One region of the Pseudomonas sichuanensis genome, then DNA from elsewhere that is predicted to be linked to it. Evidence: riboswitches for the same ligand, from Rfam matches in the RefSeq annotation. Region 1 holds a riboswitch; each other region holds the start of a gene.
The links. Region 1 has a riboswitch for cobalamin ahead of LOY51_RS14200 (CbtB domain-containing protein). Riboswitches for the same ligand answer to the same signal wherever they lie in the genome.
Positions count from the first base shown of each region.

Region 2: another riboswitch for cobalamin. It lies ahead of LOY51_RS17475 (TonB-dependent receptor); the one in region 1 lies ahead of LOY51_RS14200 (CbtB domain-containing protein).
Region 3: another riboswitch for cobalamin. It lies ahead of LOY51_RS16010 (ABC transporter substrate-binding protein); the one in region 1 lies ahead of LOY51_RS14200 (CbtB domain-containing protein).

Region 1 is NZ_CP087185.1:3,136,497-3,146,595, reverse strand. Features, by position in the region: gene cobM (precorrin-4 C(11)-methyltransferase) at 1-640, opposite strand, end outside; gene LOY51_RS14210 (cobalamin biosynthesis protein) at 669-1,079, opposite strand; gene LOY51_RS14205 (CbtA family protein) at 1,079-1,774, opposite strand; gene LOY51_RS14200 (CbtB domain-containing protein) at 1,785-1,970, opposite strand; cobalamin riboswitch at 2,068-2,293, opposite strand; cobalamin riboswitch at 2,354-2,552, shown strand; gene cobW (cobalamin biosynthesis protein CobW) at 2,654-3,721, shown strand; gene cobN (cobaltochelatase subunit CobN) at 3,725-7,486, shown strand; gene LOY51_RS14185 (magnesium chelatase ATPase subunit I) at 7,489-8,487, shown strand; gene LOY51_RS14180 (vWA domain-containing protein) at 8,541-9,155, shown strand; gene LOY51_RS14175 (hypothetical protein) at 9,262-9,528, opposite strand; gene LOY51_RS14170 (sigma-54 dependent transcriptional regulator) at 9,862-10,099, shown strand, end outside.
Region 2 is NZ_CP087185.1:3,848,843-3,858,941, reverse strand. Features, by position in the region: gene LOY51_RS17485 (NAD(P)/FAD-dependent oxidoreductase) at 1-1,030, opposite strand, end outside; gene LOY51_RS17480 (GlxA family transcriptional regulator) at 1,251-2,306, opposite strand; gene LOY51_RS17475 (TonB-dependent receptor) at 2,552-4,669, opposite strand; cobalamin riboswitch at 4,780-4,985, opposite strand; gene LOY51_RS17470 (GNAT family N-acetyltransferase) at 5,172-5,741, opposite strand; gene LOY51_RS17465 (carboxymuconolactone decarboxylase family protein) at 5,821-6,165, opposite strand; gene lpxO (lipid A hydroxylase LpxO) at 6,355-7,254, opposite strand; gene thpR (RNA 2',3'-cyclic phosphodiesterase) at 7,460-8,005, shown strand; gene LOY51_RS17450 (TonB-dependent siderophore receptor) at 8,012-10,099, opposite strand, start outside.
Region 3 is NZ_CP087185.1:3,561,591-3,571,689, forward strand. Features, by position in the region: gene LOY51_RS15970 (LysE family translocator) at 1-188, shown strand, start outside; gene LOY51_RS15975 (AraC family transcriptional regulator) at 387-1,217, shown strand; gene LOY51_RS15980 (LysE family translocator) at 1,267-1,848, shown strand; gene dgt (dGTP triphosphohydrolase) at 1,871-3,079, opposite strand; gene LOY51_RS15990 (DUF2059 domain-containing protein) at 3,254-3,733, shown strand; gene LOY51_RS15995 (ParA family protein) at 3,860-4,636, shown strand; gene LOY51_RS16000 (hypothetical protein) at 5,013-5,462, opposite strand; gene LOY51_RS16005 (acetyltransferase domain-containing protein) at 5,685-6,851, shown strand; cobalamin riboswitch at 6,878-7,075, shown strand; gene LOY51_RS16010 (ABC transporter substrate-binding protein) at 7,189-8,202, shown strand; gene LOY51_RS16015 (FecCD family ABC transporter permease) at 8,199-9,215, shown strand; gene LOY51_RS16020 (ABC transporter ATP-binding protein) at 9,212-10,000, shown strand; gene LOY51_RS16025 (pseudoazurin) at 10,018-10,099, shown strand, end outside.

The DNA.
Region 1 (10,099 bases):
CCTTGCTGGCCACGCGCTCGACGATGTCCGCCAGGGTGCCCCTGGCCCAGTCCTGATCGGGCCAGGTGGCGCGATGGACCACGGCGATCGGGCAGTCGGCGCCGTAATGGGGCAGGAGTTCCTCGACGATCCGCGCCAGGTTCTTGATGCCCAGATGGATGGCCAGGGTGCTGCCATGCCGGGCCAAGTCGGCCAGTTGTTCGCCGGCCGGCATCGGTGAGCTGTCGCCGTAACGGGTCAGGATCACCGTTTGCGACACCTCTGGCAGGGTCAGCTCGCAACCCAGCAGCGCGGCGCTGGCGGCGGTGGCCGTCACGCCGGGGATGATCTGGTAGTCGATGCCCAGTTCGCGCAGTTGGCGGATCTGCTCACCGATGGCGCCATACAGGCTGGGGTCGCCGCTATGTACCCGGGCCACGTCCTGGCCGTTGGCGTGGGCCTGGCGCATGGCCTCGACGATCTGCTGCAGGTGCAGTTCGGCACTGTTGATCACTGTCTCGGCACGGTGCCCTTCGAGCACGGCAGCGGGTACCAGCGAGCCGGCATAGATGATCACCGGGCACTGGCGGATCAAACGCTGGCCCTTGACCGTGATCAGTTCCGGATCGCCGGGGCCGGCGCCGATGAAGTAGACCGTCATGGGGAGTCCTTGCAGGTAAAAGGGCGGATTATCCGCCGATGGCCAGCGCCAGGGTAGCGCCGCCGAGTCGCTGGCGCGGTACGCGCAGGCCAGGCTGCAGCGATTCGCGGCCAGCCAGGGCCAATGCGGCGCTTTCGGCCACACCCCAGCAGCCGGTCTGGGCGAAGGCGATGGCCGAGCGCTGGCTGAGCAGCGGCTCGAAGCCGAGCAGTTGCCCGGCATCGAAACAGATGAACGGCAGCCCGAGGCGCTCGGCCAAGGCCAGCAGGCCTGGCTCCCGGGCCTTTGGCGCGATGCTGGCGATGCCGCGCAGCGCGCTGAGCGGCAGGGCATGCTCGGCCAGGGTCTGGCGCAGCAGGACCGCCAGGGTCTCCACCGGGCAACCCCGGCGGCACCCAAAGCCGGCATACAGCGCCGGCGGCTTTGCAGATTCCAGCATCAGGCTTGACTGTAGCGACGGTACAGCCAGGCGCTGAGCAGGCCCAGGGCCACCCAGAAGGCGGCATTGGTCAGCCAGGAAGCGATCTTGAACTGGGTTTCCAGTGCCTCGGGTGCCAGGCTTTCATGCACCGCTGGCTGTGGCGCGCCGATCACGTGGGGCACAATCAGCAGCGCCGCGCCAAGTACCTTCAACAGCCAGTGGCGACCGAACACCAGCAATGCCAGGCCAGTGGCGGTGGCGGCGGCGGTGCCGATCCACCAGGTCTGGCGTTGGCCCAGGTCGGCAGCGGCGGTGCCCGGCAGCTCCGGCGGCAGGCCCAGGGTCGGCGCCAGGCAGAACACCGCAAAGCCGGCCAGGCCCCACAGCGCGCCGGTGCTGACCCGGCCCGGCTCGCGCAGGCTATACAGCGCGACGAGGATCAGCGCAAAGCCGACGGCTACCACCAGGTTGCCACCGGTGGTGGACAGCACGCGTTGCCAGCCGTCTTCCGGCGCCCAAGCTTCGGCGCTGTGCTCATGCTCGTGGGGGGCGGCGGCTTCGCCATGCTCATGGTGCTCGGCTGCCGGGGCGGCGCTTTCATAGGTCTCCGCCTGCAGAATCAGCGGTGCGACCCAGAAGCTTTGCAGCAGTGTCAGCAGCAGGGCGGCGAGCAGCCCACTGAAGCCCGCAGTGCGGGCAATACGGGTAATCATGCGGGGCTACTCAGTGGCAGGGGAAGGCGGCGCTGTGGCGGGTGTCGTGGGCAGCGTTGTGCACCGCCTCGATGTGCGAGAAGCCGGCGAAGTAAACCAGGCACAGGCCCAGCAGGCTGGCGCCGATGGCGATGACCATGCGCTGGCTGAGTGTGGCGGGGGTGGAGATGCTGTGTTTTGTGCTGGTAATCGGCATGACGCGTTCCTCTGCTGCTTTTATTGGGGCAACGGGCAGGCGCGGCGCTCCCGGGCAGGACAGCCCAGGGAATACGACAGCGCCCGCCCACCGCGGGGTGTTGATGTGGTGTCAGGCCGGTCTCCGGGCTGGCGAGGTGGAGCGGTGCTCCATCTATTGGCGTCACCTTCCCATGCCTGTTGAACCGGCACAGTGGTCAAGACGCTTCACTCGCTTACCGTTGCGGGGGCAGCACCGGCCTTGTCCGCTGTCTATTAAAGACGCTGGACGCACCGGTTTCCCGTTTCACCCCCAATGGGGGCACCTGAACGCAGTGCGCTAGCAAATCATGGGGCGTGGCTTGCGTCAATCGCCCCAGCGGTTGACCGGTGTCGGGCGGATGCGTAGCCTTGCCGCTTCGAGGTTCTCCGGCCCAGGCCGGAGCTAAGACGGGAACGCGGTCCAAGCCGCGGCTGCCCCCGCAACTGTAAGCACTCAAAAGGATCGGCACAGCCACTGCGCAAGCGCGGGAAGGCGCCATCCCCCCGGCACCGCTGCCGGAACAGTGCAAGCCAGGAGACCTGCCTCGCAACGTTTTCGACTATCAACCGGGCGGGGTGATCCGGTGGCGAACGCGCCCGGCCGGCAACGCCCGAGGCTGTCGTCCCGCATGCCCGCGCCATTGCTGCCAAGGGCATCGCGACATGAAAACACTGGCCAAGCTCCCCGTCACCATCGTCACCGGCTTCCTCGGCTCGGGCAAGACCACCTTACTGCGCCACATGCTCGACAACGCCCAGGGCCGCCGCATCGCGGTGATCGTCAACGAGTTCGGCGAGCTGGGCATCGATGGCGAAATCCTCAAGCAGTGCAGCATTGGTTGCACTGAAGAAGAAGCCAACGGCCGCGTCTACGAGCTGGCCAATGGCTGCCTGTGCTGCACCGTGCAGGAAGAGTTCTTCCCGGTGATGCGCGAACTGGTGGCGCGCCGCGGCGACCTCGACCACATCCTTATCGAAACCAGCGGCCTGGCCCTGCCCAAGCCCCTGGTGCAAGCCTTCCAGTGGCCAGAAATCCGCAACGCCTGCACCGTCGATGCGGTTATCACCGTGGTCGACAGCCCGGCAGTGGCCGCCGGCACCTTCGCCGCCTACCCGGACCAGGTCGACGCCCAGCGCAAGCTCGACCCCAACCTGGACCACGAGTCGCCGCTGCATGAACTGTTCGCCGACCAGCTGGCCAGCGCCGACCTGGTGGTGTTGAACAAGGCCGACCTGATCGACGCCGAAGGCCTGGCCAAGGTTCGTGCCGAAGTCGCCGAAGAGCTGCCGCCAGCGGTGAAAGTGATCGAAGCCAGCAGTGGCCGCCTGCCGCTGGAAGTGCTGCTGGGCGTCGGTGCCGAATCCGAGGCGCACATCGACGGCCGTCGCACCCACCACGATTCGCACCACGACGGCGATGACCACGACGATCACGACCATGACGCCTTCGACTCGATCTCCATCGACCTGCCAGAGGCCGACGAAAGCCTGCTGCTCGATGCCCTGACGCAACTGGTCACCGAGTTCGGCATCCTGCGCGCCAAAGGCTTCGCCGCCATTCCCGGCAAGCCGATGCGCCTGCTGATCCAGGGCGTGGGCACGCGCTTCGACAAGCACTTCGACCGCGCCTGGCGCACTGACGAGCCGCGCATCACCCGCCTGGTGCTGATCGGCCAGGACCTCGATGCCGTGCACCTGGAAGCGCGCCTGCGCCAGTCCCTGGGCGCCTGACCCATGCACCTGCTGAGGACCCAGCCCGGCGGCTTCGTGCCGGACGACAGCATTGCCGACCTCGGCCAGACTCCCGCCGAGCTGGTGATCCTCTGCAGCGGCGATTCGCACCTGGCGCTGCTCGCCGAAACCGCCGAGCAGTTGCCGGACGACTTCCCCAGCGTGCGCCTGGCCAACCCCATGCAGGTGCAGAACCACGCCTCGGTCGACCTGTATGTAGACGAGGTGCTGCGCCACGCCAAGGTGATCCTGGTGTCGCTGCACGGCGGCGTCGGTTACTGGCGCTATGGCGTCGAGCAACTGGTGGAACTCAGCCAGCGCGGCGTGCAACTGATCCTGGTGCCCGGCGATGACCGCCCCGACCCGGAACTGACCGACCTGGGCACGGTGCGTGGCGAGCAGGCCGAACGCCTCTGGCACTACCTGCGCCAGGGTGGCAAGGCCAACGCGGTCAGCCTGTTCAATTGCCTGGCCAGCCAGTGGTTGGGGCGTGACTACGCCTGGGATGAACCGCAGCCGTTGCCGCGTACTGCGGTTTACCACCCGGCCAAGGCCAGCGCCCAGTTGCAGGACTGGTACGCCGACTGGCATCCCGAGCAGCCGGTGGCGCCACTGTTGTTCTATCGCTCGCACCTGCAGGCGGCCAACACCGCCTTCATCGACGTGTTTTGCCAACGCCTGCAAGCCTGTGGCCTGAACCCGCTGCCCATTGCCGTGGCCAGCCTCAAGGAGCGCGCCTGCCTCGACCAGGTCGAGGCCTGGCTCGATGAAGTGCAGGCTGAAGTGGTGATCAACACCACCGGCTTTGCCTTGTCCAGCCCCGAACAGCCCAACCTGCGCCCATTGCGCCGCGATGTACCGGTGCTGCAGGCGATCTGCGCCCAGGACAACCAACCGGCCTGGGAGCAGAGCGAACAGGGCTTGGGCGCTCGCGACCTGGCCATGCACATCGCCTTGCCGGAACTGGACGGGCGCATCATCACCCGCCCCGTGAGCTTCAAGGACCTGGCCTGGCGCAGCGAGCGCAGCCAGTCCGACGTGGTCTGCTACCGGGCCCACCCTGAACGCATGGACTTCGTCGCCGAACTGGCGCGGCGCTGGGTCGAGCTGGCGCGCCTTGACAACCAGGCGAAGCGCGTGGCGCTGGTGCTGGCCAACTACCCGACCCGCGATGGACGCATCGGCAATGGCGTCGGCCTGGATACGCCCGGCGCCGCACTCAACATTCTCAAGGCCTTGCAGGCGCAGGGTTACCCGGTGGCCGGCCTGCCCGACAGTGGCACCGAACTGATCCACCAGTTGCTCGGCGGGGTGACCAACGACCTCGACCACCTCGACCAGCGCCCCTGTGCCCAGAGCCTGAGCCTGGCCGATTACCACAGCGCCTTCACCGCCTTGCCCGAAGCCAACCAGCGCGCCGTGCTGGAACGTTGGGGCCCGCCCGAACAGGACCCGATGTACCGCAGCGGGCGTTTGATGGTGGCCGGCCTGCGCTACGGCCTGACCTTCGTCGGCATCCAGCCCGCGCGCGGCTACCAGGTCGACCACAGCGCGGTGTACCACGACCCCGACCTGGTGCCGCCCCACGGCTACCTGGCGTTCCACTTCTGGCTGCGCAACGGCTATGCCGCCGATGCGCTGATTCACGTCGGCAAGCACGGCAACCTGGAGTGGCTGCCGGGCAAGGGGGTCGGGCTGTCCAATGAATGCTGGCCAGACGCCTTGCTCGGCCCGCTGCCGAACATCTACCCGTTCATCGTCAACGACCCGGGCGAGGGCGCCCAGGCCAAACGGCGCACCCAGGCGGTGATCATCGACCACCTGATGCCGCCGCTGACCCGTGCCGAAACCTATGGCCCGCTGCGCCAGCTGGAGCAGCTGGCTGACGAATACTACGAAGCGCAGCTGCTTGACCCGCGCCGTGCCCAGGAGCTGCAGCGCGACATCCTCGAACTGCTCAAGGCCAACCACATCGACCGCGACCTGCAGCTCGAAGGCCAGCTGGACGACGCGGCGGTGTGGCTGCCGCGGCTCGACACCTACCTGTGCGACCTCAAGGAATCGCAGATCCGCGATGGCCTGCATGTGTTCGGCCAGTCGCCCCAGGGCCGGCTGCGCAGCGACACGCTGTTGGCGCTGCTGCGGGTGGAACGCGGTGACGGCAAGGGCGGCAATGCCAGCCTGATCCGCGCCCTGGCCCGGGCGCTGGGGCTGGGCTTCGACCCGCTCGATTGCGACCTCGGCCAGGCCTGGGAGGGTCCACGCCCGGCGCTGCTACAGCAGCTGGACGCGGCGCTGTGGCGCACGGCCGGGGATACCCGTGAACGGCTCGAACTGCTGGCGTTGACATTGATCGAACAGGCGCTGGAAGGCGACTGCCCACTTGATGGGCAGGCTGACTGGCAACCGGTGCGCGAGGTGCTGCAAGCGCTGGTCGAGCAGGTCGCCCCCAACCTGGACGCCTGCGGCGCTGCCGAAATCGACGGCCTGCTGGCGGCCCTGGCCGGGCGTTTCGTCCCCGCCGGGCCCAGCGGCGCGCCGAGCCGTGGCCGCCTGGACGTGCTGCCCACCGGGCGCAACTTCTATACCGTCGACGTACGCAACCTGCCCACCACCACCGCCTGGCGCCTGGGCTTCGCCTCGGCCAACCTGATTCTTGAACGCCACCTGCAGGACCACGGCGACCACCTGCGCCAGTTGGGCCTGTCGGTGTGGGGCACGGCCACCATGCGCACCGGCGGCGACGATATTGCCCAGGCCATGGCGCTGATGGGCGTACGCCCGGTATGGGCAACCGGCAGCCAGCGCGTCGACGACTTCGAGATCTTGCCGCTGAGCCTGCTCGATCGCCCACGGGTCGATGTCACGCTGCGGGTCTCGGGCTTCTTCCGCGATGCCTTCGGTAACCTGATTCGCCTGTTCGACGCGGCGGTGCAGGCGGTGGCCGCGCTCAACGAGCCGGATGACCTCAACCCGCTGGCCGCCCGCGTGCGTGCCGAGCGTCAGGCGCTGCTCGATGACGGCCTGGATGAAGAGCTGGCGGCACGCCAGGCCGGCTGGCGCGTGTTCGGCGCCAAGCCCGGCGCCTATGGCGCTGGGGTGCAGAACGCCATCGACGGTCGCCTGTGGCACAGCCGCGACGATTTGGCCGAGGTCTACCTCAACCACGGCGGCTACGCATACGGCGCCAGCGACGAAGGCACCCCGGCCCGCGCACGTTTCGCCCAGCGCCTGAGCCAGGTGCAGGCGGTGCTGCAGAACCAGGACAACCACGAGCACGACCTGCTCGATTCCAACGACTACTACCAGTTCCAGGGCGGCATGCTGGCCGCCGCCGAGACCCTGGCTGGCACCACCCGGGCCAGCTACCACGGTGACCACAGCCAGGCCGACCGGCCGCGTATCCGTACCTTGAAGGAAGAGCTCAACCGGGTGATCCGCGCCCGCGCGCTCAACCCCAAGTGGATCGACGGCGCCAAGCGCCATGGCTATAAAGGTGCCTTCGAGCTGGCGGCGACGGTCGATAACCTGTTTGCCTTCGACGCCACCACCGGGCTGATCGACGACCATCATTACCAAGGCCTGGCCGACGCCTACGTGCTCGACCCGGCGACCCGTGATTTCATGCGCGAGCACAACCCCGAAGCCCTGCGCGACCTCACCGAGCGCCTGCTGGAAGCCCAGCAGCGCGGCCTGTGGCAGGACCCGGGCGACTACCGCGAGAGCCTCGAGCAACAGTTGCTCGAAGGCGAGGAAGACTGCTGAACATGAACGAACCTGTGCAATTCCCCCTGGCCGCCGTGGTGGGGGCCGACGAACTGAAGCTGGCCCTGTGCCTGACCGCCATCGACCCGAAGATCGGCGGTGTGCTGATCGAAGGCCCGCGCGGCATGGCCAAGAGCACCCTGGCTCGAGGCCTGGCCGACCTGCTGGGCGATGGGCCGTTCGTCACCTTGCCGCTCGGCGCCACCGAGGAACGACTGGTTGGCACCCTCGACCTGGACGCCGCGCTGGGCCAGGGCCAGGCGCGCTTCGCCCCGGGCGTGCTGGCTCACGCCGATGGCGGCGTGCTGTATGTGGACGAGGTCAACCTGCTGCCCGACCCGTTGGTGGACTTGCTGCTGGATGTGGCCGCCAGCGGCACCAACCGCATCGAGCGCGATGGCATTTCCCATCGTCACGCCGCGCGTTTCGTGCTGATCGGCACCATGAACCCGGAGGAGGGCGAGCTGCGCCCGCAATTGCTCGACCGCTTTGGCCTGAACGTCGCCCTCGACGGCTTGCCGGCACCCGAGGCGCGCCAGCAGATCATTCGCCGGCGCCTGGCGTTCGACAGCGACCCTGAAGCCTTCTGCGCCCAGTGGGCCACTGCCCAGACAGAGTTGCGCGAGCGCTGCCGGGCCGCCCGCGAGCGCCTGGCGGCGATCGCCCTGGACGACCAGGCGCTGGCCTGGATCACCGAACGCTGTTTCGCCGCCGGGGTCGATGGTCTGCGCGCCGACTTGGTGTGGCTGCGCGCCGCCCGCGCCCATGCGGCCTGGCGTGGCCACACTGCCATCGAAGAGCAGGATGTGGATGCCGTCGCCGAATTTGCCCTGCGTCACCGTCGTCGGCAGGACTCTGCGCAGCCGCAGGCCACCCCGTCCGGTACCGCCGAGCAGTCGCAGGCCCAGGGGCAGGGGCAGGGCGACTGGGGCGCCTTGCCGCCGCAGCCAGTGGCCAGCGGTGCTCGGCGCGAGGTGCCGAACTGGGCAAAAAAGCCCTGAGCATCCGCCGCCACGACGCCCAGGCGGCAGATGCCAGACCCCGCGTCGGCCAATTGAACGGTGTTTCCCGTGGCCGCGCCCGGGCAGCCGAAGATGGCCGCATCGCCTGGCTGCCAACCCTGCTCAAAGGCCGCCCCCGCCAGCGCCGCGACCTGTGCTGGCAGCAGCGCAAGGCCCAGGCGCCAGAACTGTGGCTGGTGATCGTCGATGCCTCGGCCTCCACCCGTCGCCACCAGGCGCTGGCCCAGGCCAAGGGCCTGCTGGCCGGGGTGTTCGACCAGGCCTACCGGCAGCGTGCGCGGTTGGCGCTGTTGACCGCCAGTGGCAGCAAACCGCAGTGGCAACGCCACGGGCTCAAGGCTTCGCAGGCGCTCCAGCCCTGGCTGCAGCAGCTGGGTGCCGGCGGTGGCACACCGCTGCTGGCGGCCCTGGAAGAGGCACGGCACTGGTTGCTGGCGCGGGGCAAACGGCTGCCCCACGAGGTCCAGCGCTGCCTGTTGCTGACCGATGGTCGGCTGCAGGGGTGGCAAGCAGCGCAACCGCTACCGTGCAATACATTGCTGGTGGATATGGAATTGGCTGCGGTACGTGTGGGCCGCGCACGGCAACTTGCCGAACAACTTCATGCCGATTATCGGCATATCGAGCAGTTCGATACCGTCAATTGAATGGAATAACTGCGACGGGATGTCGCATGAAAGAAAGTTGTAGCGAGGGGAACTTTGAAGTTGCACCTGTGCGTGCCGGGCACGCACAGGAATCACCGTGCTTTGCTTATTCAGGCATCGACCAGGGTTGCAGGTCATAGCCCTTCTGGCACAGTTCGGCACGCACTTCCTCGATCAGGCTGGCCCACTGCGCAGGGTCCGAATAGACCCGCGAAGAGACTTGCTTGGCGCCGATGCGGGCGCTGGTCCGGTCGATCACTGCCAGGCTTAGTTCGCCAGTACCGTTGGGTGCATCCCAGGCGACGCACTGGAAGGGTTCGAAGGCGTGGTCGGCAATCAGCAGTGCTTCGTTGACACGGAGCGGGGCGTTCATGGGTTCGGTCTCTCTATGGTCCCAAACAGCGAAAAGTGTTTCCGCGGTGTTATTCCGGTACAGGTTACAGCGCGGTGTTAATCGTACTGATGCTCCAGGTCAGGGGATGAGTCACACAATCCAAGAATTTTTTTATCTGGACGCATTGCAAGGTATTTCTGCGTGCCGTCTGTGACGTCAATAAAATACGAAAATTCCCGGACGGCTCAAACACGGCCGTATCGGGCTGACCAACGGTAGTGGGGGCTGTCAAGTTCATTGCTACTGTTACTTTTGGCGTCGCAACTTACTGTTTATAGATAAAAAACCCTATTCCGGCGCCAAGGAATGGTCATGCTCGAGCCTGCCGCCCAACGTCGCTTGCTGATCGTCGACCCCTGCGACGATTGTCATCGATTGTTACCGGGCCTGCGCGGCGTCGGCTGGGATGTGCGTAGTTGCAGCCTGGACGTTGCCCTGGAGCACCCCTGCGATGTCGGCCTGCTGCGCCTGCAGGCCTCGCACCTGCGTCACCCCGACGCGGTCAAGGACATGATCAAACGCAGCAATACTGAATGGATCGCCGTGCTCA
Region 2 (10,099 bases), 710 kb from region 1:
CGAGGTCCAGGCAGGTGACGTACTTGGGTTGGCTGTAGGTCATCGGTGCCACGCCGATCAGTTCCGCGGCGGCGTTGTTGCCGGCGTAGCGGCCCAGCGGGATGGCGTGCTGGCAGGACATCACCGCATGGTTGCCGACCTCGTCGCACGCTGCGTAGGCCACGTCGCCCGCGGCGTACACCGCGTCATTGCCGATGACCTTGAGGTTGCCGTCGACGTGCAGGCGGCCCTGGCGGTCGCGTTCACCGCTGATCTGCTCGGTGAGCGGGTTGGCCTTGAAACCGACGGTCCAGATCACCGTGCTGGCTTGGATGCGCTGGCCGTTGTCGAGCACCACGCCATTGGCATCCACCGAGGCCACCGTGGCACCGCAGATCCATTCGATGCCCAGGTGCGCGCTGGCCTGCTCGATGGCCGGGCGGATGCCGTCACCCAGTGCGGCGCCGATTGTCCGGCCGCGGTCGACCACGATCACCCGTGGTTTCACGCGATCACCCAGGATCTTGTGCAGGCGCGACGGCAGTTCGGTGGCGGTCTCGATACCGGTGAAGCCGCCGCCGGCCACCACCACGGTATTGCGTGCCGGGCTGTCTGGCCGGCCGGCGAGGGATTTCAGGTGTTGTTCAAGGCGCGACGCCGAGTCGATCTTGTCGACATCGAAGGCATGCTCGATACCGGCCATGTCGGGGCGGTTCAGCAGGCTGCCGCACGCCATGATCAGGCGGTCGTAGCTCAGTTTCGACTCGATGCCGCCGGGCGCGCGGTAGGTCACTTGACGGTTTTTTTCGTCGATGTGGCTGGCGCTGCCTTTGACGAAGCGCACATTGACCGCATCGAACAGCGCCTGCAGCGGCGCGGCCATGGTGTGCACTTCGGGTTCGTAGAAGCGCGGGCGCACATGCAGCTCGGCCTGGGGGGCGAGCACGGTGATGGCGACGTCGTCGCGCCCGTGCAGGTCAAGCTGGCGCGCGGCGCCCAGGGCGCTCCACAGCCCGGCGAAGCCTGCGCCAATGATCAGGATCTGTTTCATGAGGGTGCTCCTGGAGGTTCCGAATACCGCGGATAGTTGGAATTGTCGGTTCGGGCACGGCAGTGGGAAAAGGGTACGCCTGGTGCTGCTGGGTGGGGCCTGGTCCGACCTGTGGCCCATCGCGGGGCAAGCCCGCTCCCACGGCACTGTGGGAGCGGGCTTGCCCCGCGATGAGGATGGTTGACGCAGCAAGGATGCTAAGCGTGGCCGGCGTTGCGCCCTAGGCCAAAGAACCCTGGATTTCGGCCAGCGGCACGCTGCGGGCGAAGCGCGCGCGGTAGTCGCGCGGGGTGACTGCCAGGTGGCGCTGGAACGCCTGGCGCATGCGTTCCTCGCTGGCAAAGCCGCAGTGGCGGGCAATCTGCTCGATGTGCTGGGTGGAGTTCTCCAGCAGGCGGCGGGCGGCTTCCAGGCGGAACAGTTCGATGGCCTTGGCCGGGGTGCGGCCAGTCTTCTGTTTGTACACCCGGGTGAAGTTGCGCAGGCTCATGCGCGCCTGCTCGGCCAGGCGTTCGACACTCAGGCGGGGGTCGCCCAGGTGGTCGTTGAGCCACAGGTGCAGGGCGTCGAAGACGGCGCTGTCCTCACCCTGGGCCTTGAGCAACTCGCTGAATTGCGCCTGCCCGCCGGGGCGCTTGAGGAACACCACCAGCTCGCGCGCCACCTGCATGGCCACCTCGCGGCCGCAATCGGCCTCGACCAGGGCCAGGGCCAGGTCGATGCCGGCGCTTACCCCGGCCGAGGTCCACACCTGGTCCTGCTGCACGAAGATCGATTCGGCATCCACCTCGATGGCCGGGAAGCGCTGGTGCAGGGCGTCGCACATGGCCCAGTGGGTGGCCGCCCGGCGGCCGTCGAGCAGGCCGGCGGCGGCCAGCAGGAAGGTGCCGCTGCACACCGAGGCGGTGCGCCGGGCGCGGGCGGCGACCAGGCGCAGCCAGTCGACCAGTTCGCCGTGTTCGGGGAGGGTGCGGACGATCTCCGGGGCGCCCGGCACCACCAGTGTGTGCAGCGGTTCGTGCAACCAGGGCGGCAAAGGTTCGGTACCGACCGCCAACCCTTCTGCGGTGGGCACCAGACCACCGGTTAGGCTGGCGGTGACCACCCGGTAGCCGGGCAAGCCGCGTTCGGCGCGGGCTTTGGTTGCGGCCCAGAACACCGTCTGGGCGCCCGTCAGGTCGAGCAGGCCCATTTGCGGATAGGCAAGGAACAGCACGGTATGCGGCTGGTCGAGCGAATGCACGGGCGGGTCGGGGATTTGCGGGATATCGGTCATGGCATGCTGCTTTGGGCGGGGGCTTGCCCTAGTCGATCAGCTTGCGCGGTGATGTACAAGCACCGGCGGCCTCATCGCGGGGCAAGTCGCATCGGCGCACCACCGCTCTGTGGGAGCGGGTTTACCCGCGAACACGGGCATAGCCCGTGCCAGGCAGCGAGGTGTCATCTTCGCGGGTAAACCCGCTCCCACAGGGGCCGTGCATTCCCCCAGGATTGCACAGTACCCGCGAAGGGGCCTTTGGCTCAGAAGCGGTAATCGACCGTGGCGAAGTACGAACGCGGTGCGCCCAGCAGCCACTGCTCGCCGCTGTAGGCCGACATCGCGTATTCACGGTCGAACAGGTTGTTCACCTGCAGCCCCAGGCGCACGTCCGGCAGCACCTGCCAGCCGATGTTGCCATCGATCACGGTGTAGCCCGGCACGTGCTGGTCGTTGGCGGTGGTGGCGTAGCGCTGGTCGACATAGCGCAGGCCGATGCCGGCATCGACAGCCTGGCCGAAACCCTTGCTCAGCCACAGGTTGGCGGTTCGCCGTGGCACATCGGTGGGGCGGTTGCCCGAGCGGTCGTAGGCGATGCCGCCGCTCACTTCGTCGAACTCGTCGTACTTCGCCCGCACCAGCGCCGCATTGGCCGACAGCTGCCACTGATTGCCCAGCGCCAGTTCCAGGCTTGCCTCCAGGCCATCGGAGGTCTGCTGGCCGGCCTGCTGCTTGGTGTGGGTGAGCGGGTCACTGACCAGCAGCTTGTCCTTGACGATGTGATAGGCCGCCAGGGTCCATTCGCCACGGCCTTCCCAGAAGCGCTGCTTGAGGCCCAACTCGGTCTGCTTGGCTTCGGTCAGGTCCAGGCGCTGCTCGGGGCGCAGGGTGATCAGGTCGCCGACGCCGTCTTCGCTGGTGGAGTACTGGCCGTACAACGACAGGTCGTCGGTGACGGCGAACACCAACCCGGCGCGCCAGTTGCCGCCCTGCAGGCTGCGGTCGCCGCGGGTGTCGTCGAGCAAGTTGCTGCGGTCGATGTGGTTCTGGTCGCGGCGAATGCCGGTGACCAGGGACAGGCGCTCGGTGAGCTGGGTGCGGTTTTCGGCGAACAGGGCGAAGGTGCTGGTTTTCGACAGCGACTGCGGCTGGGTCAGGCTGGCGCTATGGAAGGCACCGGGCGTGGGCTGCCAAGGATCGAGCGGGTCTGTGCTGCCGTCGTCGTAGGGCCAGTTGCTGTCGATGTTGAAGCGGATGCGGTTGTACTCGGCACCGACCACGGTCTTGCTGGCCAGGCCGAACAGTGTGTGATCGAAGGTGAACGTCTGGCGGTCGCCGATCTGCTCCTGGTTGTGCTTGATCTCGAGGAAGCTGCCGCGCTGCACCACCCCGTTGTCGGCGTCCCAGGCGTACTGCTCGGCGTTGCGCCAGTGGCGGCGGCTCTTGATGTAGTAGAGCTGGTTGCTGGCCGAGACGCTGTCGTTGATGGCCCAGTCGGTGGTGAAGCGTGTCCACTCATCATGGTAGCGCTGCACGTCGTTGCTGACGTTGTAGTTCTTCTTGGCCAGGCTGCTGCGCAGATGGCCGTCGATCAGCGGCGTGCCGTAGTAGTTGGCCGGCTGTGCATCGCCACGCTCGTGGGCGAGGGTGAAGCTGAGGTCGTCGCTGGCATCGAAGCGCAGCGCGGCACTCAGGGCCAGGCTGCGCGAGTCGGTGCGGTCGATGTAGCCGTTGCCGGCCTGCTGGTTGAGGGTGACGCGGTAGCTCAGGCGCTCGCTCAGGCTGCCGCCGCTGTCCAGGCCCAGTTGCTGACGGTCCCAGGAGCCATAGCCCAGGCGCAGGTGGTTGCTGATCTCGCCGGCGAAGGGCTTTTTCGGGATCACGTTGACCACCGCGCCGGTGGCGCCTTCACCGTACAGCACCGAGGCCGGGCCGCGGATTACATCAATGCGCTCGACCATCCACGGGTCGACCGGGAAGGTCTGGGTGCCGGCACCGGTGTACAGGCGCGCGCCGTCGAACAGGGTCATCACCGAGTTCTGCCCGCTGAAGCCACGCGCCGACAGGCCGGTGCCGCCATCGCCGGGGGTGCCGATGAAGGTGATGCCCGGCGAGCGGGTTACCGCATCCTGCACGGTGAGGTTGTTGCGCTGCTGGATCTGCGTCTCGCCGAGGCTGCTGGTGCTGGCGGGGGTGTCCAGGGCGCTGAGGTTCAGGCGTGAACCGGCCTGGGTCGGGGTGGCCAGGTCGACGGTTTGCGCATCGCGGCTGTCGGTGATGGCCGTGGAGGGCAGGGTGAGGGTGGTCTGCTGTTCGGCCTGGGCCGGCAGGGCGACGGCCAGGCAGGCCGCCAGGGAGTAACGCTTGCTGATACGGGACATGTCGTTCCACTGCTGCAGGAATGAATGGATCCCGGTGGAAAACACGCAAAAGGCGAACCGCGCACGCAGGCACGCGCACGGATACCGGCCTGCGCCCGCCCACCGCGGGTTGCCAAGTGAAGCCTCAGGCCGGTCTCCGGGCTTGCGAGGGTCGTGAAGCCTTCACCTTCCCATGCTGGCGCACAGTGGTGTGTCGAAGGGTTCGCTCGCTTACCGTTGCGGGGGCAGCGCCGGACTTGTCGCATGGAGCGACGCACCGGCTTCCCGTTTCACCCTGCGCACGGCGGCGTAGGGCACCTGAAACTGGCGCGCATCTGACCATCGCGCGGAGAGTCAGTCAAGCGTTGGAGCGAAGGGAAAGATCATGTGGGTCAAGGGGTTGTGTGCTTGGCGTGCGGGCCTCATCGCCGGCAAGCCGGCTCCCACAGTAGTCCGGCATTACCCTGTGGGAGCCGGCTTGCCGGCGATAAGGCCTGACAGGTGTCGCAGCTAATCCATGCTTTCAGCGACCGCGCCGGCGTGACACCCGTGCTTCGATGTTCTTGCGGCCGATCAGCAGGGGTGGCTTTTCCACGACCGGTTCATCGGCCAGCCACTTGTACATCACCAGGCAGTCCACCAGCCCCAGCTGGGCGTGGCGGAAGGCCCGGGGCAGGCGCCCGACCGTCTCGAAGCCAAGCTTGTGCCACAGCGCCACGGCCACCTCGTTGGTCGCCACCACCGAATTGAACTGCAGGGCGAGCAAGCCTTCCTGGCGTGCCAGCTTCTGCGAGTGTTCGCACATCAGCCGCGCCACGCCGCGGCCCCGGGCGTTCTCGCAGACCATGTAGCCGCAGTTGCCAACATGAGCGCCGGGGCCGGCGGCATTGGCCTTGAGGTAGTAGGAGCCGAGCAGCTCGCCGTCTTCTTCGGCCACCAGGGTGCGCAGCGGTGCTTCAAGCCACAGCGCCAGGGCTTGCTCGTAACTCAGGGCGGGGTCGAAGGCGTAGGTCTGGCGGGCCTGGACGATGGCCTGGAAGGTCGGCCAGAAGCGCGGGAAGTCTTCCGGGGTCATGGGGCGGATGTGGATCATGGCGGTTCCTGCGCGGGCTGGGCCGCCAAGTCTGGGTGTCGCGGCGCCGGCGCGCAAGGGCGCTGGCGCCGTGAAGGGGCTAGTTGCTGGCTTTGCCGACCGCATCCAGGGCCCGGGCCGAGTACACCAGGGCGGCGCCGGCATTCATCGCCACCGCCACGCCGAGGGCCTCGGCGATTTCTTCGCGGGTGGCGCCGTGCTTGACCGCCTGCTGCGAATGCACGGCGATGCAGCCGTCGCAGCGGGTGGTCACCGCCACGGCCAGGGAGATCAGCTCGCGGGTCTTGGCGTCCAGGTGATTGGTCTTGGCCCCGGCACCACTGGCGGTCATGTAGCCGGCCACGGTGTCGGGAGACAGTTGCTTGAGATCGCCGATGCCGGCCATCAACTGCTTACGGTAGGCGTCCCAGTCCATCATGCTCATCGTCTTCACCTTGTCAGGTTGGTCGGGGGAGCTTTCAGGCTAGTCGATGATGGGGAGAGTGTTTTCATCTGGTGAAAACATCGCGGGGCAAGCCCGCTCCCACGTGCCCCATGCAATGAGGTCTGGCGTGGGAGCGGCGGTGCGCCGATGCGACTTGCCCCGCGATGGTGTACGTACGGCGCTGCCCGGTCAGATGTAGATGAACACCAGCACCAGTGCTGCGACCACGACCCACTTTTCCAGGTAGTAGCGCATGCGGTTGCGTTTCTTCAGCGCCTTGCCGCGTTCACGGATCTTGTAGATGCGGGTGAACAGGCGGTTGATGCCGCCAGTCTTGTCATTGGCATCGTTGGGCGCGGCGGCGGCGGCCATGACGTTGCGGCTGAACCAGCGGTTGAAGGCGCTCGCCCAGCGGTACTTGAGCGGGCGTTCGACGTCGCAGAACAGGATGATGCGGTTGTGCTCGGTGGTGTTGGCGGCGTAGTGGATGTAGGTCTCGTCGAACATCACCGCTTCGCCGTCGCGCCACGAATACTTCTCGCCGTCGACATCGATGTAGCAGCCGTCGTCGTTAGGGGTGTCCAGGCCCAGGTGGTAGCGGTAAGACCCGGCGTACGGGTCGCGGTGGCGTACCAGTTTGGCGCCCGGTGGCAGGGTGGCGAACATCGCCGCCTTGACCGTGCCGATACCCTGCAGCAGCTCGGTGGTGCGCGGGCACAGGCTCATCGCCGAGGGGTGGCTCTCGCCGTACCACTTAAGGTAAAAGCGCTTCCAGCCGGTCTTGAAGAATGAGTTGAAACCGACGTCGTCGTAATTGTCGGACTTCTTGATCTCGCCGGCATGCAGCAGTTGCTGGGCCTCGGCACGGATCTCCTGCCAGTGGTCCTTGAGCGGTTGCAGTTCGGGGAACGCCTCGACCGGCAGGTAGGGCTTGGCCGGGAGCCTGGAGAACAGGTAAAGGAAACTGTTGACCGGGGCGAGGAAACTGGAGTGGTCGCCCAACTGGCGGGTCAGCTTGTGACGAACCCGACCGCGCAGGTGAACATAGGCGATCGAGAGGACGAAGATCAGTACGAGTGCAATTTTCATGGACGGTTACTTGTCTAAAAAATGGCCATGCGCCATGGCATAAGCCCGCCAGCATAAACAAACATCGTCAGGGATTGTACTTATTGTTACGTAAATTCCGGGCGACTTAGGTGTAATGGCCTACAGCTTGCGCAAACGATTCAACTGGTTTTTTCCATGCACTTTGTGTTTTGGATTGCCCCAATCTTCTGACAAGGAACGCCCTATGGTCCAGGAATCCCGCCCCAGCGGCGCACCCTTCAAGCGCCTGTTCTTCGCCCTTTCGGTCAGTGATGGACAGCGCCGCGCCATCGCCCAGTGGCGCCGTGGCCTCAATCTGCGCAGCGGCAAGCCGGTGCCGGCGGACAACTTCCATGTGACCTTGTTGTTCCTGGGGGATGTGGATGCGGCCTTGGTGCCGGCGGTGTGCGCCGCCGTCGAGCCGTTGCAGCGCCCGGATGCGCCGCTGCGGGTGGTGCTTGACCGGTTGCAGGTGTGGCCGCGGGCGAGCGCCCTGGTGCTTGAGCCCGAGCAGGCGCCAGCGGCCCTGCGCCAGTTGGTCTATGCCCTGCAGCAGGCAGTGCTGCCGCTGGGTATCGAGGCGCAGGTGCGCGAGTACCGGCCGCACCTGACGCTGTCACGGGACTTTCGCGGGCCGCTGCCGGAGGCGGCGCAAGCGCCGGAGTTCTTCCTGGCGGCGCGCAGCTTCACCTTGTACGAGTCGCGCAAGGGCCAGTACTGGCCGCTGGCCGAGTGGCCCCTGGCGGATTGAGGCGGATCAGAACTGCGGCGTGTACTTGACCGTGAACATGAAGTTGCGTGGCTCACCGTAGTTGTTGCTGCCATTGAGCTGGTTGAAACCGGCCACCCAGTATTTCTTGTCGAACAGGTTGTTGGCATTGACCGCCAGGTTCACCTCGGGCGTCAGCTGGTAGGCCAGGCGTGCGCTCCAGACCGTGTAGCCTGCCACTTCATAGTTGCGCTCGTAGCCCAGGGTGTGGCTCTGGCTGGTGAAGCCCAGCCCGGTGCTCCAGCGCTGGCCGTCCAGCGGCAGGGTGTAGTCGGCCCAGGCGCGCAGCATGTGCTTGGGGGTCCACTGGCTGAACACACGGCCCTTGTTGTCCGGGTCTTCGAGGAACTTGGTGGTGTTGTAGGTATAGCCGGCGAACAGTTGCAGGCCGCTGAGCACTTCGCCGCTGACCTCGGCTTCGACGCCCTGGCTGCGCACCTTGCCTGCAGCGGTCGAGCAGTACCAGTCATCGCAGGCAAAACCCGAGGCGACGTCGGTGACGGCGCGGTTTTCCTGGTCATAGCGGAACACGGCCAGCGAGGCATTGACGCGGCCGTCGAGCAGTTCGCCTTTCAGGCCGGTCTCGTAGTTGCTGCCCACCACCGGCTTGAGCGGCGTGTTACCCACGGCGCGCTCGGTCTGCGGCACGAACACATCGGTGTAGCTGGCGTACCAGGCCCATTCACGGGTCAGGTCGTAAACGAAGCCGGCATAAGGCGTGACCTGCCCGGTCTCGGTCATGCGGCTGGTCGGGTGTTGGTTGCCGGGCTCGTTCGGGCCGTTGAAGTCGGTCGAATCCCAGCGATAGTCGAACCAGCTGACCCGCGCGCCGAGCACCAGGGTCAGGTCCTCCACTGGCTTGACGCGCCAGGCGCCATACAGGCCTTTCTGGCGGATGTCGTAGCTGGCGCGGTTGGCGCGGCCCATGTCGCCGGCGAGCAGGCTGTCGCGGCTAGGTTCCGGGCGGTTGTGATCGATGGCGAAGATGTTGTCGTCGGGATCATCGACGAAGTTGCGCCAATAGGCATCGTCGGACGTCAGCTTGGCGTAGTTTCCACCCAGGGTCACCTCGTGGGCCACGGAGCCGGTATCGAAATGCCCGACCACATTCATGTCCAGGCCGAGCTTGGTGTTGTGGAAGTCGGTGATCCAGTCGGCATAGCTGACGCCCGTGCCATCGGGGGCCAGGCCTTGGTCGATGGTCTGCACGCGCTGGTGGGTCGAGGTATTGGTTTCGTCCATGCGCACGGCGGCGGTCTTGAACGTCCAGTCGTCGTTGAAACGGTGCTCGAGGTCGAGGTAGTAGGTGGTGACGTCGGTCTCGGCGCGGCTCCAGCGCGCACCGGTGTAGGTGGAGCGGGGCAGGTCCACCGCCTTGCCGGTCGCATAGCGGGGGATGCCGCGCAGCATCGGGCGCGACTGCTGGCGGCTGTAGCTGATGCCGCCACCCACGGTAGTGGCGTCGTTCAGGTCGATGTCCAGGGCGCCGTACAGGGAGTGGTTCTTGCTCCACTGGTAATCGATGTAACTGTCGCTCTGGTCTTCGTCCAGCACCACGCGCCCACGTACCCGGCCATCACTGGTCAACGGGCCGCCGGCGTCCAGCTGCAGGCCGTAGTGATCCCAGGAGCCGGCCTTGCCGGTCAGGGCGACGGTCGGGGTGGCCTGGCCGCGCTTGCGCACCAGGTTGATCGCGCCACCTGGGCTGCCGGTACCTTGCAGCAGGCCGGAGGCGCCCCGCAGGATTTCCACGCGGTCGAAGAACACCAGGTCCTGGGTTGCCCAGTTGCCCAGCGAGTAGTTATTGCGCTGGATCGGCACCCCGTCGTACTGCCAGTCGTCGATCTGGAAGCCGCGCGAGGTGATGACCACGCCCGGGCCGATACCTTGGGCACCGACCAGGCCGGTGGTGTGGTTGACGGCGTCCTGCAGGTCGGTGATGCCCTGGTCGTCCAGCTGCTTGCGGGTGATGACGGTGACCGACTGCGGGATCTCCTTGAGCGTGTGCACGCCCTTGCCGAGGGTGACGGCGCGCGCTGCGTAGCTGCCGCTGCCTTCACTGGTGGCGTCCAGGTA
Region 3 (10,099 bases), 430 kb from region 1:
TGCAGATGCTCGGCCTGAGCGCGGTGTTCATGTTGATGACCTTCGTCGTGTTCGTGCTCTATGGCCTGCTCGCCCACCTGTTCCGCCGCGCGGTGATCGACTCGCCCAAGGTGCAGGCCTGGCTGCGCCGGGGCTTTGCCGCCTCGTTCGCAGGCTTGGGCATCAACCTGGCATTCGCCCAGCGTTAAGCGCTGCACAATCGTTCTAAACCCCAGGGCCGGTTCTGCGTTATGGTGCGATTTCTTCCTTGACCACAGCCCTTTGCAGGTGTTTGGAATTCGCGTCCGACTCATGCCGCGATAGGGGCGCGCAGCGGCCCCAACAGGCTCAGACTGAATGCACATTCAAAACACCTTGAACAGGCTGCAACTTGATCGGCCCTCACCATGAGCCACTGGATCGACCTCAAACAGGACGCCGACACTGGCATCGAGTCGGTCCGCGCCCATTTCACCGGCCACGCCTACGACCCGCACTGGCACGACAGCTTCCTGGTCGGCGTCACCGAACAGGGCGTACAGCAGTTCAACTGCCGCCGGGTGCGCCACCAGAGCACACCCGGCCAGGTGTTCCTGCTCGAACCCGGCGACCTGCATGACGGCCTGGCGCCCACCGCCGAAGGCTTCACCTACTCCACCCTGTACCTCGACAGCCACTGGCTGGAAAACCAACTGCGCACGCTGTTCGAGCAGGCGCCCAGCGACGCCCTCCCCAGCTTCGCCGCCACCCTGCACTGCGATACGCGGCTGGCCGGCGCCACCAGCCGCGCATTCAACGCCTTGCACCAGCAGGACCTGCGCATCGTCCGCCAGACCGCCATCGACGACCTGCTGGCCTGCCTCACCGGCCACCTGCAGTGGCGCCGGCGCCTCGACCCTGACCCGCGCCTGCCGCTGACCGCGCAAGTGGCCCGCGACTACCTGCATGCGCACCTCGACCAGGACATCGGCCTGGACGACCTGGCGCGGGTCTGCGGCGTCGATCGATTCCGCCTGACTCGCGCCTTCAAGGCCGCCTACGGCCTGGCCCCGCATGCCTACCTGATCCAACTGCGCCTGGCCCGTGCGCGGCAGCTGCTGGCCCGTGGCCAGAGCCCAGCCGAGGTCGCCACGGCACTCGGTTTCGCCGACCAGAGCCACCTGGGCCGCTGGTTCCGCCGCGCCTACCGGCTCACGCCGGCGGACTACCGCAAACGCTGCTCAAACCTTCCAGACTGAAGCCAGGGCGGTTGCGAACATGAGGCCACGATCAACCGGAGCCTCGACCATGTCCAACAGCCTCTTGCCCTTCGCCCTCTTCGCCCTGGCCTCGAGCATCAGCCCGGGGCCGACCAACCTGCTGATCCTCGCCCAGGGTGCCCAGCACGGCGTGCGCGCCAGCCTGGCGCCCACCGTGGCGGCCTGTGGCGCGGCGGCTGCGGTGGTGCTGCTGGTTGGCCTGGGCCTGGGCGAACTGCTGCTTGATCACCCGTTGGCGCAACAGCTACTCGGCTGGGCGGGCGCGCTGTGGCTGAGCTGGCTGGCCTGGCGCATGCTGCGTAGCGCCGGTGCGCCGCTGCAGGCCGGTGGCAACGCAGGCTTCGGCCCATTGCAGGCGGCCACCCTGCAGCTGGTCAACCCCAAGGTCTGGCTGATGGCGCTGGCGATGATCAGCCTGTTCGCCACCCCGGCCCTGCCGCTTTGGTGGTTGACCCTGGTGTTTCTGCTGATCGCCCTGCCGAGCATGACCGCCTGGGCGCTGCTGGGTGCTGGCAGCGCGCGCTGGCTGAATTCGCCCCGGGCATTGCGCCGGTTCAACCAGAGCCTGGCGGGGTTGTTGCTGGTGTCGACCTGGTCGGCGCTGCTGTAGCGCCCCCAGGGCCTGACTCACTTCAATCAAAGTAATAACGATCAAGGCTGCCCTTGCCGAAGTACCGCTCGTACTCTTGGATCGCGTAGAGGTCCATCATTCCAGCAATGTAGTCGGTCACCACGCGTTGCTGGCTGTCATTGATCGTGCGTAGTTCCGGCGGCAGAAGCATGTTGTTCTTGTTGTACTGCGGGTCGCTGTAGACCTCGAACAGCTTTCTGATTACCTGCTCGCCCTTCTTTTCGTACAACTGCACATCCTTTTTTCGCAGAATTGCTTTGAAAAGCAGTTTCTTCAGGCCCTCAGCCAACTTGGCGTGTTCTTTGTAGCCCAATTTGCCGTCGACCAGTCCGATATCGGAACAGAGGATGTGAACGATCTTGGAGGTCAGCTCCTTTTTCAGCACCATGGCGTACTCTTCCGAAGTGCCTAATCGCTTAGCCTGCATGGCATCGGTTTGAACCTCCTTGGCCAAGGTCTCGATAACTGGGTAGGCCTCGCAGAAACGCTCGCTGATTTTGAATTCATGAAGAATCTCGCCAAGGCTGATCAGGCCGAAGCTCAAGGCATCCTCAAGGTCGTGAGCGGCGTAGGCAATCTCGTCGGCCAGGTCCATGATTTCGGCGTCGATGCTTTTCACGATTTGTAGGTCGTGCTCTTGCAACTCGGCACTGAGGAACGCGTAGTCATCGTCATAGAGGAATTTCTTCGGATTGCTCCGGCGCAAATGAAAATACTTGGTCACCGCCATGAGTGTGCGTACGTTCAAGTTCAGGCCGTCGTAAGCATGGTGCTTGCGCTCCAGGGTGCGCAGGATGCGAAACGCCTGAGCGTTGCCCTCATAGCCTCCACACTCACTGCAAAGTTCGTCGAGCACGGTCTCGCCATGATGGCCGAACGGGGGATTGCCAATGTCGTGAGCCAGCGCAGCCGCCTCGACGACCACGGTTTCCTTCATGTCCAGATCGCTGGCAATAGAGCGGGCAATTTGGGCTACCTCAAGACTGTGGGTCAGGCGATTGCGATTGAAGCGCCCCGCATCGATTCCCAACAACTGCATCTTGCCTTGCAGGCGTCGGAACGAGGATGAGTACAAGATTCGCGCATAATCTCGCATCAATGCCTGGCGCCCAGTCGAACGTCCATGGTCAACAGCATGGACGCGGTATTCCAGTACCGCGACCCGCGCTTCCTGCTCCTTGGCATAGTCAATAACTTCTCTGTCGTACATGGCCTCGTCCTTTCATCCAATGTTATCTCCGAAGGACATAACTAGATGACCACGTAAAAGTCGTCAAACAACTTTATGTTTGCCGCAGACGTCTTCCTTGCTTTGATCCCAATGCACCTGTCCAGATCGCATGCAGTACACTCGCACCTTCACTGCGCCCAAGGCCCCTGCCCCATGCCCCGCTTGCCAAGACTGCTGTTGCCCCTGCTGCTGCTCACCGCCCTCGCCGCCTGCGACCAGGCACCCAGCCGCGACGAAAAGATCCGCTCCAGCCTGCCCCTGCAGGAAGCCTACGAGCACAACATCGGGCGCATGGCGCAGCTGTTGGCCGTAACCCACCCCAAGCTGCCCGAAGAACAGATCAAGACGGTACTGCGCAAGCACCTGACCGTCGAGGACCAGCGCCAGGACCTGTATCGGCTCTACAGCGAAAAGAACTTCGACGATGGCGAATTCGACACCATCGTCGCCGCCACCCGCGACCCGGCCAAGGCCAAGGCGCTGGGCGAAACCGATGAAGGCAAGCGGCTGAGCGAAAAACTGACCGCGCTGATGCGCGAGAGCGCCAGGGACCCGAAAGTGCAGGCCTTGGTCGAAGCGCGCATGCAAGAGGTCGAGGACGAACTCCAGGCGTTGCAGCAAGCCGCTCCATGACAGTGGCGCTTTACGCCCTGATGCACGACGCAGGCGGGACATGTAACAAGCCTTGTCTTAAAACTGTCACCTTTCGGTCATAGGATTGACCCCGATCTGCCATTTCCCCTCAAGGATGATTCAGCCATGCGTCGTGTCGTGTTCAACCAGAAAGGCGGTGTAGGCAAGTCCAGCATTGCCTGTAACCTGGCCGCTGCCAGTGCCGCCGAGGGCTATCGCACCCTGCTGGTGGACCTCGACCCTCAGGCCAACGCCACCTTTTACCTGACCGGCCTGGTCAACCACGACATCCCGGCGGGCATCGCCGATTTCTTCCGCCAGACCCTTGCCCCCGCGCCGGCCACCGGCAAGAAGCACCGCGTGGCCATCACCGAAACCCGCTACGCCAACCTGCACCTGATCACCGCCAGCCCCGACCTAGCCGACCTGCAAGGCAAGCTGGAGAGCAAGTTCAAGATCAACAAGCTGCGCAAGCTGCTGGTGGAGCTGTCGGCGGACTACGAGCGGATCTACATCGACACGCCACCGGCGCTGAACTTCTACACCTTCAGCGCCCTGGTGGCCGCCGAGCGCCTGCTGATCCCCTACGACTGCGACAGCTTCTCGCGCCAGGCGCTGCTTAACGTTATGGCCGAGGTCGACGAACTGCGCCAGGACCACAATGCCGCGTTGCAGGTTGAAGGTGTGGTGGTCAACCAGTTCGCCGGGCGCACCGCCCTGCACCAGACCCTGGTCGACCAGTTGCGCGGCGAAGGGCTGCCGGTGCTGCCGGTGTACCTGAGCAACTCGATCAAGATGCGCGAGTCCCATGAAGCGGCCGTGCCCCTGGTGCACCTGGCGCCGCGCCACAGGCTGGCGCAGGAGTTTGTCGAGTTGCTGGATGTGCTGGAGCGGGCGGCGTGAGGGGGGTGTGGGGGTTCAAGTGGCCGACTTAGTCGCGCGTGTGGGCGGGCAGGCGTAGGGTGGTAATTTTGCAGCGCTCTCAAGATCGAGCGCCGCCCGCGCGGCGCTTCGCGGGTAAACCCGCTCCCACAGTTTATTTCGGGCCAATTATTCCTGTGAAAGTACCGGTGCCTGCCTTGGTGCATGCCTTGAGTCATGTGGGGCGGCGGCAACGCCCACACTGAAACCGCGTCGTACCAACAAGGCGGACCAGGTAATGGCACAGGAAAGACTGGCCCGAAACAAACTGTGGGAGCGGGTTTACCCGCGAAGCGCCGCGCGGGCGGCGCTCGATCTCATAGGCGCTGAAGATACCCAGCCGAACACACAGCAGCCCCTACCACCGCCGCCCCTGATCACGCTCACCGCTACCACCGCTGTAACGCGTGTCCTGCCCGCCCTGAATATTCGACCGACTACTGGAAGAGCTGCCATCGCTGTAGCGCGTATCCTGCCCACCCTGAATATTCGCCCGGCTGCTGGAAGAGCGGCCATCGCTGTAGCGCGTGTCCTGCCCACCCTGGATGTTCGAGCGACTACTGGAAGAACTGCCGTCGCTGTAGCGCGTATCCAACCCACCCTGAATATTCGAGCGGCTGCTGGAGCGGCGCCCGTCGCTGTAGGTGGTATCGAAGCCGCCCATGATATTGGCGCGGCTGGTTGAGGTAGTGCCGTCGCTGTAGCGGCAATCCTCGCCGCCCTGGATGTTCTTGCGGCAGCTGTCGGCCAGGGCCGAGGCGCACGGCAACGTCAGCAATGAGGCCAGTAGCAGATGGGTGGGTTTCATGGCAGTCCTTGTCGGCAAATTACATTCAGCATCACGCGGCCTGCATGTATCCACCAATGCTCGCTAAAGCACAAGTGTCTCGAGCAGGCCAATCGCCACTAGATGGCACTCGCTCCAGGCGGGCATGCAGATTTACCCACCCAAGCCTCTGTTCAGCTCAAGCCAAATAGTTATAAGATAACGTTTCATTTGACATTCATTCCTGCCTGCGACCCCTTGCCGATGACCAGCGCCACCGCCTCCCCCACCCTGATCACCCAGCGCCTGCAGAGCATCGATGCCCTGCGCGGCCTGGTGATCCTGTTCATGCTGCTCGACCACGTGCGCGAAACCTTTTTCCTGCATCGCCAGGTCAGCGACCCGATGAGCATCGACGCCACCGACCCCAGCCTGTTCGCCAGCCGCACCCTGGCCCACCTGTGCGCGCCGGTGTTCGTGCTGTTGACCGGGCTGTCGGCCTGGCTGTACGGCGAGAAGTACCAAGGCCGCAGCGACGTCTCGGCATTCCTGTTCAAGCGCGGGCTGTTCCTGGTGGCGCTGGAGTTCACCCTGGTCAACTTCGCCTGGACCTTCCAACTGCCGCCGAGCGTGATCTACCTGCAGGTGATCTGGGCCATCGGTATCAGCATGATCGCCCTGTCGCTGCTGGTGTGGCTGCCGCGCCCGGCACTGCTGGCGCTGGGTGCGCTGATCGTGGCCGGGCACAACCTGCTCGATGGCCTGCATTTCGGCCCGGAGTCGGCGCTGCACGTGCCCTGGGCGATCCTGCATGACCGTGGCTGGCTGCAAGCGACCGACAGCCTGCGCCTGCGCACCTCCTACCCGGTGCTGCCGTGGATTGGCGTGATCGCCCTGGGTTATGGCCTGGGCCCGTGGTTCGCCCGCACCAGCAATGCCGCCGAGCGCCAGAACCGTTTGCTGTTGGCCGGCACCGCCGCACTGCTCGGTTTCGCCGTGCTGCGCCTGCTCAACGGCTACGGCGAAGCGCCGTGGAACAGCTACCCAAGTGTCACGCAAACCCTGATGAGCTTCTTCAACATCACCAAATACCCGCCGTCACTGCTGTTCCTCGCCCTTACCCTGGGCACCGGCCTGTTGCTGCTGCGCGGCTTCGAGCGCGCAGGGTCCGCCCGCTGGATCAGCATGCTGGCGGTGTTCGGCGCCGCACCGATGTTCTTCTACCTGCTGCACCTGTACGTGCTCAAGCTGCTTTACCTGGCCTGCGTGGCGCTGCTGGGCCTCAACCACGGCGACTATTTCGGCTTCGACGGCATTGCCGCGGTGTGGCTGAGTGCCGTGCTGCTGGCTGCGGCGCTGTACCTGCCGGTGCGTGGGTTCGCCCGCCTTAAGGCACGCCGGCGCGACATCGCCTGGCTCAAATACCTGTAAAGGCGTTTTCACCCGGCGGGTGATGGTCTACCATGCCGCCCGCCGGTTTCCACTCGGAATTAATAGGGAATCCCCAGGCCGCCACACGCGCGCCAAAGGGAACTGCCCCCGCAACTGTAGGTGCCGAGCCCGCGCCATCGATGCCACTGGACCTTGTGTCCGGGAAGGCTGGCGCAGGGCCAGGACGCACCAGTCAGGAGACCTGCCGGCACATGTTCACCAACCGGCGGGGTGTCCGGGATGGCCATCCGTTAGTTGCCTCGGGCGCCCTGCCCGAAGCCTGGCGATGCCTGTCCGTGCTCATTCCGTGCACCCTTCGACAGGAGATCGCCCGACCATGCTGCCCCGTATCGCCACCCTGCTCGCCGCCATGTCGCTGACCGGCCTGGCCCAGGCCGCCGCCACGCACTACCCGCTCACCGTCGAAAACTGCGGCGTGCCGCAAACCTTCGCCCAGGCGCCCGCGCGCGCCGTGACCATCGGCCAGGCCGGCACCGAGATGCTCTATGCGCTGGGCCTGGGCGACAAACTGGCCGGCACCTCGCTGTGGTTCAACAACGTGCTGCCCGAGTTCAAGACGCAGAATGACAAGGTCGAGCGCCTGGCCGACAACGACCCCAGCTTCGAAGCGGTGGTGGGCAAACGCCCGCAACTGGTGGCCGTACAGTTCGAATGGATGGTCGGCGCCCAGGGCGTGGTCGGCACCCGCGAGCAGTTCGCCGAGCTGAAGATCCCCACCTACCTGCTGCCGTCCGACTGCGAAGGCAAGGACAACCTGGTCGGCGCCGACGGCACCCGCCTGCAGCCGTTCAAGGTCGAGACCATCTACAAGAGCGTCAGCCAGCTGGCCGAGATCTTCGACGTGCAGGACCGTGGCACGGCGCTGAACGCGCAACTCAAGGGCCAGCTGGAGCATGCCAGACAGCAACTGGCCGGCAAGGACCTTGCCGGCACCAGCGCACTGTTCTGGTTCTCCAGCGCCGACCTTGAGATCGACCCCTACGTCGCCGGCCGCCAGGGCGTGGCCGACTTCATGCTGCAGACCCTGGGCGTGCGCAACGTGGTCGAGTCCAGCGAAGAATGGCCCACCGTGGGTTGGGAAACCCTGGCCAAAGCCAACCCCACCTGGCTGATCATCGCCCGCATGGACCGCCGCCGCTTCCCCGCCGACGACTTCCAGAAGAAGCTCGAATTCCTGCGCAGCGACCCGGTAACCAAGAACATGGACGCCGTGAAAAACGGCCGCATCATAGTCCTCGATGCCGACGCCATGCAGGCCGGCATTCGCCTGTTCCGTGGCCTTGAGCGGTTGTCCGCAGCCTTCGCCAACGGCCAAGCGCCACAACCATGAGCCGCCTGCTGCCCCTCGCCATTGCCGCGCTGGCCGCCCTGCTGCTGGCCATGCTCGCCGGCATCGCCATCGGCGAAACCCGCCTGAGCATCGACCTGGTCTGGCAGGTGCTGGCCAACCAGCTGTGGCAGGCCGGCCACGCCCTCGACCCGATCGACGCCGGCATCGTCTGGAACTACCGGCTGCCGCGCACTCTGGTCGCCGCCGCCTGCGGCGCGGGCCTGGCCACTTGCGGCGTGGTGCTGCAGGCGTTGCTGCGCAACCCGCTGGCCGAGCCCTACTTGCTGGGCCTGTCCGCAGGCGCCTCGACCGGCGCCGTGGCGGTCGGCCTGCTTGGCCTGGGCGGCGCAGCGCTGTCGCTGTCCGGCGGCGCCTTCATCGGCGCGCTGGCGGCGTTCGGCCTGGTGCTCTTGCTGTCGCGCGCCAGTGCCAGCAGCCACAACAACGCCCAGGTGATCCTGGCAGGCATTGCCGGGTCGCAACTGTTCAACGCCCTGACCGCCTTCCTGATCACCAAGTCGGCCACCGCCGAGCAGGCGCGCGGCATCCTGTTCTGGCTGCTGGGCAACCTCAGCGGCGTGCGCTGGCCGTCGGTGTGGCTGGCACTGCCGGTGGCCGTGCTTGGCCTGGCGGTGTGCCTGTGGCACCGCCGTGCACTGGACGCCTTCACCTTCGGCGCCGATTCCGCCGCCTCGCTGGGCGTGCCGGTACGCCGCACCCAGTTGCTGCTGATCAGTTGCACGGCGCTGGTGACCGCGGTGATGGTGTCGATCGTCGGCGCCATCGGTTTCGTCGGCCTGGTCATCCCCCACGCCCTGCGCCTGCTGCTCGGCCCCGGCCACAGCCGCCTGCTGCCGGCCAGCGCCCTCGGGGGCGCGCTGTTCCTGATCGTCGCCGACATCCTTTCGCGCACCCTGATCGCCGGCCAGGTGATCCCCGTGGGCGTGGTCACCGCGCTGATCGGTGCACCGGTGTTCGCGCTGATCCTGGTCAGCCGCCGGGGGCGCCCATGACCGTGATGAACTCGCTGGAAGTCGCCCCGCTCGCCTGCCAAGGTTTGAGCCTGCGCCTGGGTGACCGCGAGGTGCTGCAAGGTATCGACCTGGCCGTGCGCCCCGGTGAAACCCTCGGTATCGTCGGCCCCAACGGCTCGGGCAAATCCACCTTGCTCAAGCTGCTCGCCGGCCTGCGCACGCCCACCACGGGCAAGGTGCACTTGCTCGGGGAACCCTTGGCGACACTGCCACGCCGGCGCATCGCCCAGCAGCTGGCACTGGTCGAGCAACAGGCCGACACCCAGGACGCCATCAGTGTCTTCGAAGCCGTGGCACTGGGCCGCACACCCTGGCTCTCGGCATTGGCGCCCTTCGGCAAGGCCGACCGCGCCATCGTCGAGCAAGCCCTGGCCGATGTCGACGCCAGCCACCTCAGCCAGCGCATCTGGCGCGAGCTGTCCGGTGGCGAACGCCAGCGCGTGCACATCGCCCGCGCCCTGGCCCAGCGCCCGCAACTGCTGCTGCTCGACGAGCCGACCAACCACCTGGATATCCAGCACCAGCTGAGCCTGCTGCAACAGGTCCAGGCGCTGCCGGTGACCACCCTGGTGGCCCTGCACGACCTCAACCAGGCGCTCACCTGCGACCGCCTGGCCGTGCTCGACCAGGGCCGCCTGGTGGCCCTCGGCAAGCCCGAAGCCGTACTCACCCCAGAGCGCCTGCTGAGCACTTTCGGCGTACACGCCCACTACCTAACCGATCCCTTCGACGGCGCGCGCATCCTGCGTTTTCGCGCCCCCTGAACCAGGAAGTTCCGCCCATGCCGCCCCGCTCCGCCGCCCTGCTGCTTGCCGCCTTGCTGACCACCACCGCCACCCAGGCCGAGGTGTTCGAAGTGAAGA